2 regions of the Ruegeria sp. CL7 genome follow, and region 2 is predicted to be linked to the other one. Evidence: riboswitches for the same ligand, from Rfam matches in the RefSeq annotation. Region 2 holds a riboswitch; the other holds the start of a gene.
The links. Region 2 has a riboswitch for cobalamin ahead of ACR0LI_RS20540 (DUF4198 domain-containing protein). Riboswitches for the same ligand answer to the same signal wherever they lie in the genome.

Region 1 (4,267 bases), on a different contig from region 2:
CGTTCGGGATGGTGTTGACCCTGCCCACCGAGGTCACAAGCAAATGAACGCTTTCACCATCATCCTTCTGGTCCTTCTGACCGCTGTCTTCATCCGTGCAAGGCTGCTGAGCTTTCGCGCGCAATCGCCGTCCGATTACAGTGGCACCGGGCCAGATTTTTCCCTGAAAAAACACCTGAACGGAGAGATCTTGTCCGAGGGCCTGATCTATGGCCCCAACGGCAAAATGTCGAACAGCTTTGTCGCGCGCATGTCCGGCGAATGGCAAGGCAACTCGGGCACGCTGACCGAGTACTTCACCTACTCCAACGGAAAACAGATGACCCGCAAATGGTACCTGACGCTGGGAACTGGCAACACATTCACGGCAATGGCGGATGATATCGTGGGCGAAGGTCGGGGCATTATCTCGGGGTCCACGGTAAAACTGACCTATCGTATCATTCTGCCAGATGACGCTGGTGGACACACACTGGATGTCACCGATTGGATGTACCTGACAGAAACCGGCGTCATCATGAATCGGTCCGAGATGCGCAAGTTTGGCGTCAAGGTCGCGGAACTGATCGCCACAATGCGTCCAAGCCCCAGATCGAAACCGATGCATCCAAGTGGGTCAAACGGGTATGACGCGACTTCGGAAGGGAAGCCGTTGCAATGATCACCTTTCGCTCTTTCATCGCCTGCATTGCCATCGCAAGCCTTGCAATTCTGGCGGCCTGCTCCAGCAAACCGAAGGTACCAAAAACGTTTCTGTCGGACCGACAGTTGAACCTGGAAGAGTTTTTTGAGGGTAAAACAGTGGCCTACGGTCAGTTTCAGGATGTTCTGGGAAATATCCCCCGCAGATTCACGGTTGATATCGACGGAACATGGGACGGCGAAACCCTGACCCTGGTCGAAGACTTCGTCTACGACGATGGCGCGACGGAACAACGCATCTGGACATTGACCAAAACCGGAGAGGATACGTGGACCGGTACGGCGCCTGGCGTGCTGGGCACCGCCAGCGGGATTGAACGCGGGGATACGTTCAACTGGAAATACAAGATCGACCTGCCGATCAAGGACGGGACCATGCGTGTCAAATTCGACGACTGGATGTGGCTGCTGGACGACGACCGTCTGCTGAACCGCGCGTATGTCTCACGCTATGGCGTCCGTCTGGGTGAAGTCATCCTGTTCTTCGAGAAGAAATAGGGCCGTCAGGCCCGGTTTCATCACAAAAGTCAGTAGAAAATAAACTCGTCCACCAATGCTGTCGTCGATCCCTTGACCTCACCGGCCGTGTTTGCCCTTGGCCCGTCCGAGGCTGCGCCCTCGGCGCGTTCGCCGCCCTCGACCTTCAAGCGCGCGCGTTCTATCTGCCCCCAGAGGAAAAACAGACCATCCCGTTTTCCCATGAGGCGCGAAGGAACTGTTGTCCGCAAAACACCTGTTTTCGGTTTTGGCATCTGCTCTCTTACTGCCTCCGGTGTTTTCCACCATTTTCGGAAAACGTAATGGTTTTTCCCGAAAAAGACAATTTTTTATGGACAAAATGAGGTTTTCTACCGTCCGTTGACAGGATGGACTGACAACTCTCGCATGACGGATATTCGCCTTCTTCACCTGCCTCATGGCAAGCCAGCACTATCCCAAACGGATCAACTTCACCCAAAAGGGTTTGCTGCAAACCTCCTTCACTTGGCCTGACTCTCTCTTTTCCAGCCATGCTCAGGCGACGTGCAGCGTTTCGTTTCTGTGCAGAGCAGCCGGGCCTTCGCTGTCACGGCTGGGGGACAATTTGACGGCGCGGATGTCAGACGTGGCCGCATCCATCGCAAAGCCCACTGGCCCCTGCAGAACGCCGTGCTGGCGGGCTTGCCATGCCCCTGTGCCAAGGACCGTGATCCCGGCGCCGTCCACTCAGCCGGAAAATTTCCATGTCTGTTTTGAAACCGGAAATGTCGCAAGCATTTCAGCGCCCAAGCAGGTAGAAAGTAGGCTGCCATCGTGAGGTGCCGCTGTTTGATTCTCAGACCGCGGAGAATTGGGAAGCCGGTGGAATTCCGGCGCTGCCCCCGCAACGGTAAGGAAGGTCAGGTTCGACAATCAACCACTGGGACGAGGATCCCGGGAAGGTGTCGCAACCGGGTGCAAGCCCCTTTCAAGTCCGGAAACCAGCCTTGCAGATATGTCAAACCGCGGGTGGCGGTGGGGGCACGGGTTTCGGACGTGGTCCTCGCGCGCCTCCGGACGGTTCCTCCCTGTCATCTGCCCAAGCAATGCCGCGGGGCGCGGCAGGAGAGCCAGAAGTGAACAATGTCCAAAACCTGTTGGCGCGTCGAATCCCGGGCTATGCTCTGGAACGGGCCTTTTACACCGACCCCGAGATCTTTCAGACCGACCTGGAAACCATCCACTATCGCGAATGGCTCTTTGCCATTCCGGCCTGTGAACTGGTGAAAGCCGGCGACTATGTAACGTACAACGTGGGTGCCTATCGCGTGATCATCGTGCGCGGCGCCGACAACCAGATCCGGGCGTTTCACAACACCTGCCGCCATCGCGGCTCGATCATATGCAAGGCGGCAAAAGGCAACGCGCCGAAGCTGGTTTGCCCGTATCACCAATGGACCTACGAGCTTGACGGCTCTTTGCTGTGGGCCCGCGACATGGGGCCAGAGTTTGATCCCAGACAGCATGGTTTGAAGACGGTTCATTGCCGCGAGCTTGCCGGGTTGGTCTATATCTGTCTGGCGGATGTCGCCCCGGATTTTGACACGTTTGCCAATATCGCGCGCCCGTATCTTGAGCCGCATGATCTTGCGAATGCCAAGGTCGCATTCGAAAGCTCGATCATCGAGAACGGCAACTGGAAACTGGTCTGGGAAAACAATCGCGAGTGCTATCACTGCGGCGGCAACCACCCTGCGCTGTGCCGGACCTTCCCTGATGATCCGGGCGTGACGGGGATCGAAGGCGGTGAAACCCCAGCCTATATGCAAGCCCATTTCGACAGGTGCCAGTCAGCGGGTATGCCATCGCAGTTCTATCTGCACGAGGACGGCCAATTCCGTCTGGCGCGGATACCGCTGAAAGAAGGCGCCGAGAGCTATACGATGGACGGGAAATCCGCCGTGCGCCGCTGGTTGGGCCGGTCGCCCTTTGCGGATGCGGGATCGCTTTTGAAGTTCCACTATCCGACCACGTGGAACCACTTTCTTGCCGATCACTCGATTGTTTTCCGTGTTACGCCGATCAGCCCGACAGAGACCGAGGTCACGACCAAATGGCTGGTCAACAAGGATGCGGTTGAAGGCGTTGACTACGACGTGAAACGCCTGACCGAAGTCTGGGTCGCCACGAATGACGAAGACCGTCAGGTGGTCGAGGACAACCAGCAGGGCATCAACAGCCCGGCCTATGTGCCCGGCCCGTATTCAGCCATTCAGGAATCCGGCGTACTGCAATTCGTGGATTGGTATTGCAGCACAGTGTCGGCCCGCCTGACCCCTGACTACATGGCGGCGGAGTAAGTCTGATGAAAGATCTGGACACGCTTTCATCAGCCGTTTGGCAGGATGGAGAGATGCTGGAATGTGTCTCGGTCGTGCCCGAGATGCCGAACACCGCCAGCTTTTCGTTCCGGGCCCCCTCTGGGGCGCAGTTCGCCTATCACCCCGGTCAGTTCCTGACGCTCGAGATTCCGGCGCCCGGCCAGCCCGGGGGAGTCGTGTATCGCACCTACACGATCTCATCGTCGCCATCGCGGCCGCGGTCGATCACCATCACCGCCAAAGCGCAACCCGACAGTATCGGCACGCGCTGGATGCTGGACAATCTTCAACCCGGCATGCGGCTCAAGGCCATTGGGCCTGCGGGCCTGTTCACCAACGCACTGAGCGATGCGCGCAAGTTCCTGTTTATCTCGGCTGGCTCAGGCATCACACCGATGATGTCAATGACCACCTGCATGTGGGACGAAGGCCGCGATCTGGACGTTGTCTTCATCAACTGCGCCAAGCGGCCATCCGAGATCATCTTCCGCCAGCGCTTGGAACAGATGGCCAGCCGCACGGATGGTTTGGACCTGAAGTTCGTGGTGGAAGAGCCGGACCGCTACCGCCCATGGACGGGATATCAGGGGCAGTTCAACCAATTGATGCTGGGCCTGATGGCGCCGGATTACCTTGAGCGCGAAGTCTATTGCTGCGGTCCCGAGCCCTTCATGCAAGCGGTGCGCGACGCGCTGGCCGGTCTTGGTTTTGATATGAACAACTAC
Region 2 (4,267 bases):
ATCGTCCCGACCAAAACCATCAGGGACAGGATCACGGCATTGGCGGTCAAGGCAATCTCGACCGCTTTCCAAAAACCCTGCCAGCTTGCAGGGAATCCCCAAAGCGTGAACATCGGATCCCCGGGCATGGAAAAGGGCAACAGGACCAGCATGAACAGGATGAACCCATCCATCATGGCCATTCGCTTCAACGTCTTTCGCCGCGGCAGACGTGAAACTATCAGAAGCGAAAGCGACACTGTCAGCGCCGCGCAAAGCGCGCCGAGGGATGACACCGCCACGGTCACGACTGCAAAAACAACTGCCATGACGATCCGCATCCGGGGATCCAGCAGGCTGATCAGACCTTCTGGCCCGTCACCGGCTTCGGACAGTGTTTTTTCCTTGTGCCCCAGAACGTGTGCCATCAGGACGCCAGCTTGCGGCGGGCCGCCATGTAAAAACCCAGACCAAACAGACCAACGATGTACCCAATCCCGCCAAGGATGGTTTGCAGGTCGTTCTGTTCGCGATAGGCCGCAATCTCGCGCCTGAGCGGGCGCAATTCGTCACGTATGGCCTTGGCGATAACCTGCTGTTCTTCGGCGCTGAGAGACGCCGCCGAACCGCTGGCCTGCGTCACAGCAGCCGAAGATGAGTCACCGTTTTCTGCCACAGCAACGCCCATGATCCGCGCGACATCTTCGGCAGGCATCGTGACTTCGGCCACATGCCCGGCGCCAAGGTCGGCAAAGAAAGTGTGCGCCACGGCCGAGGTCGGCGTGTAGACAAAGAAACCGTCCGCATCCGTGACCGATCGACCCAGCTCGGCCCCATCCGGGCCGGTAACAATGACCTCGGTGCCGCTTGCCATGTCGCCGTTGGAAAAGCCGATTTCGCCCTCGATGACGTCTTCCGACTCGAAAACGCCGGCTATGACCTTGTGCGCCAGGGCAGGCACAGGTGCGCAGCTCACGGCCAATATGACAACCAGATGCTTCATGTGGCTGCTTCCCTTATAAACAGCTCGGGCTTGACCTTGCGTGCCAACAACACGGCGAACCCGGTCAAAATCGCCTCAATGGCCATGACAGGAATATGGGCGAAGAAAACAAGCCTGGCGGCAGGCAGAAATTCATCCCCCGACAGCGCCAGGGAAAACGCGACCATGCCGGTTGTCGCCGCAATGGCAAATGCGCCGCCGACGCCCCCCCAAATCGCACCTTGCAAAGGCGTTCCACGCGCGATCAGACGACCGAACAACATTCCGGCCGCCACAGCTGGAAATGCGATGTTGACGGTGTTGATCCCCAACACCGTCAACCCGCCAAAGCCGAAAAAGACCGCCTGTAGCAAAAGCCCGACGAACAAAGCCGGGAATGCGGCCCAACCAAGCAGCAGCCCGGCCATGCCGTTGAGGATCAGATGGACCGACGACGGACCAATGGGTACGTGGATCAACGAAGCCACGAAGAAACTGGCTGACAGAACGCCCGCAGTGGGGATGCGATCAAGATCCAGAGACCTGAGACCCATGGCGATCCCGCCCGCGGCGGCTATGGCGCCGCCAATTACAACCGGGTTGGAAAGGGCTCCGTCGACGATGTGCATCTTGGGTTACTCCAGATCCCAGGAGCGAATCCAGATGACCGCATCCTGGCTGAGTTCTTTGCCCTCATGTTCGGTTGCCGGACCGGAACCAAGTGCTGCGAAACCCCAGTAACCGGCATTTGGAACGCCGAACGAGAAATACCCGTTGTCGTCAGATATGGCGACCACCGCACCACCCGGCATCGGAGAGACTTTCGGTGCAGAAGCGGCCGAACTTTCCATGTCGGGCTCGGCGGCCATGTACTCGATCTCGATTTCGACCCCCGCAACCGGCTGACCATCAGCCAGCACACGGCCCGTGAAAGTCGAACCCGCGATGATGTTGGTCGGCTTGTTCAGCGGGATAATCTCGGTCGGCAAACCTACGGGATTCATCCAGTCGGTCGGCAATTCGTTGCGGTTCAGGAAGGCTTTGGTGAGCTGTTGGATATAGATGTCTTCGGATTCCTCGTAATAAGGCTGAGGAACCGTCACCAGCACATAGTCGCCCGACCGTTTGACCGGGACACTGCCTTTGAACGCCACGCCCTCGTTTTCCCCGCCGGTGAACCGGATAGCTTCCAACGTGTCCAGCAAATCGGTCTTTTCACCGTTGTGGATCACATAGAATTCCTGCGGCTTTTCAAGATCCATGACGTGGCCGTTCTCGAACGGATGCCAGAAAATCAGCTTGACCGGCACATCGCCCGGTTTCTGGATCATGGTATCGGTAGTGTATTCCAAAAGAAAATGCGCATCTGCGATGGCGGGAAGAGCCACCGCGGCAACGGCTGCGCTGAGCAGCGTTTTCATGAACAGTCGTCCTTGTCCCGTCGCGCCAATCCCGGCGCGAAATTCGTTTTGACTACGGGACATTCAACGCCAAATCACCCTTTCAGGCATCCTGGTACGACGCACATCCCGTCGCCGATTAGGAGTGCCCCTTATGAGGACACATGTCCGGCAGGTATCCTGACTTGCGGGTCAAAGCGTTGGACTGGCCTTCCCGGGGCAAACCCCAGTGGCGTTTCAGCCCTGCTCGCCGCTTACAGTTGCGGGTGCAGTTGCGGAGTTGGGCCTGAGCCCGCACCGCATTCCCTATTGATTCCAGAGCAAGCCCCGGAACCGGACATGCCGAGCGGCTTGCCAGACAACTCAGCCTTCCGTCAACGAAAATGTGTTACGGCCATCGAAAATTATGAGCTCGGCAGTTTGCGAGAGTGAACCGGTTTGTGAAATATCCAAGGCAACAGGGTGATTTCACATCTAAGCTTCTGAAAGATACCTTTCCGACAATGGCAGGCTTGCCGCGCCCAGTGAGCGTGCATCCGGGCCCACGGTCCCTGCCAGCACCACGGGGTGCTCGAGACCGGTCAGGTTCAGCTCGGACAGTTTGTCTTCGACCATTTCAACCAAACGCGCCTTGATGTCCTGCGGCATCCAGCCGTCAATCTTCACGCATTCGAAATCTATCAGGCTACAGGATGAGACAATCGCATAAGCAATCCCGCTTGCCGTCCGTTTCAACCAGTTTTCCAGTTGAATTTTTGGCACATCCCAACGCTGGGTCGTTTCCCAAATGGAATGCGACGTTACCCCTGCTGTGGTGATTGCACGCTCGAGAACATACAGGCTGGCCACGTCGATAAGCGGTCTGACACCACCCGCACCATCCGGTACAGGCAGGGGGCCGATTGCGCCCGAGTTTCCACGCCCGGAAAAGATCGCACCATTGAGAACCACACCGCCGCCAATAAAAAACCCGATATAGAAGTACAGGAAATCCCTTGGTCCATCGGCCGGACCGAATACCAATTCCGCCCCACAAGCCGCAGTGGCGTCATTTTGCAGAAAAACCGGCATATCGAGGCGACGAGCCAGGTCAGCCTTCAGGTCTGATACGCGCCACGGGTCCATTTCTTCCTGAGGAACCTGAAGGGTCTGGGCCCAGTCCCACAGGTAGAACGGCATGGCAATTCCAAGACCCGCAATCCTGCCTTTGGCCTCGGGCGACATGGATGACATCATTTTCCCCAGACTCTGTATAGAAAACTCCAAAGTGGCTTTTGGCGTTGGATAGTCATAGGTTCGCCGCTCGCGTTGCCGCACATTTCCGACAAAGTCAGTCAATACCAGCTCGGTACTGCGGCGCCCGACCTTGAGCCCAAAGAAAAACGCACCATCCGGGTTGAGGCGCATGGGAACGGAAGGTTGCCCGACTTTCCCGCGGACCGGCTCACCGCGCAAAAGCAAACCGTCCTTCTCAAGCAGCCGCATGATGACGGAAACGGTTTGCGCCGACAGTCCGGTCATGCGCGCAATCTCGGACTTAGCAAGAGCCTGATGACGCCGGACAAGCGACAACACCAGCCGTTCGTTCCGGGCCCGCATCCCGCTTTGATTGGTTCCGCGCACCTCTGACCCGTGCAGGCCAATCGAATTTTTCCGAGATGAATTTTCCGGCACGACCACCCCTTTCCTGCTGAAGAATGAGAAAGCCCGCCCGCCCTGTCAATAATAAATAAGAGTGATTTATTTATTGACTCAAATTTCGAATCTTGTGATTGTTTCTTATGAGATCAGGGTTTTTGCCTGATCGCCCTCGTGCCCTTTACGGCACAGGAAAAACTGGGAGGATAATCGATGAAACTTGCAAGACTTGCGGGTGCTGCTGCGCTCGGGGTTACTGCCATGGCTG

Region 1: linked by a shared signal. The riboswitch ahead of ACR0LI_RS16495 (aromatic ring-hydroxylating oxygenase subunit alpha) and the one ahead of ACR0LI_RS20540 (DUF4198 domain-containing protein) in region 2 are both predicted to bind cobalamin.

The regions. Positions count from the first base shown of each region.
Region 1 covers NZ_JBQFPQ010000007.1:153,438-157,704, forward strand. The annotation lists gene ACR0LI_RS16470 (MFS transporter) at 1-47, shown strand, start outside; gene ACR0LI_RS16475 (DUF3833 domain-containing protein) at 44-661, shown strand; gene ACR0LI_RS16480 (DUF3833 family protein) at 658-1,200, shown strand; gene ACR0LI_RS16485 (hypothetical protein) at 1,230-1,454, opposite strand; partial or broken gene ACR0LI_RS16490 (IS5/IS1182 family transposase) at 1,756-1,908, opposite strand; cobalamin riboswitch at 1,982-2,185, shown strand; gene ACR0LI_RS16495 (aromatic ring-hydroxylating oxygenase subunit alpha) at 2,268-3,521, shown strand; gene ACR0LI_RS16500 (FAD-binding oxidoreductase) at 3,527-4,267, shown strand, end outside.
Region 2 covers NZ_JBQFPQ010000016.1:18,660-22,926, reverse strand. The annotation lists gene cbiQ (cobalt ECF transporter T component CbiQ) at 1-407, opposite strand, end outside; gene ACR0LI_RS20550 (cobalt ABC transporter permease) at 407-982, opposite strand; gene cbiM (cobalt transporter CbiM) at 979-1,590, opposite strand; gene ACR0LI_RS20540 (DUF4198 domain-containing protein) at 1,597-2,382, opposite strand; cobalamin riboswitch at 2,515-2,714, opposite strand; gene ACR0LI_RS20535 (ROK family transcriptional regulator) at 2,836-3,960, opposite strand; gene ACR0LI_RS20530 (substrate-binding domain-containing protein) at 4,213-4,267, shown strand, end outside.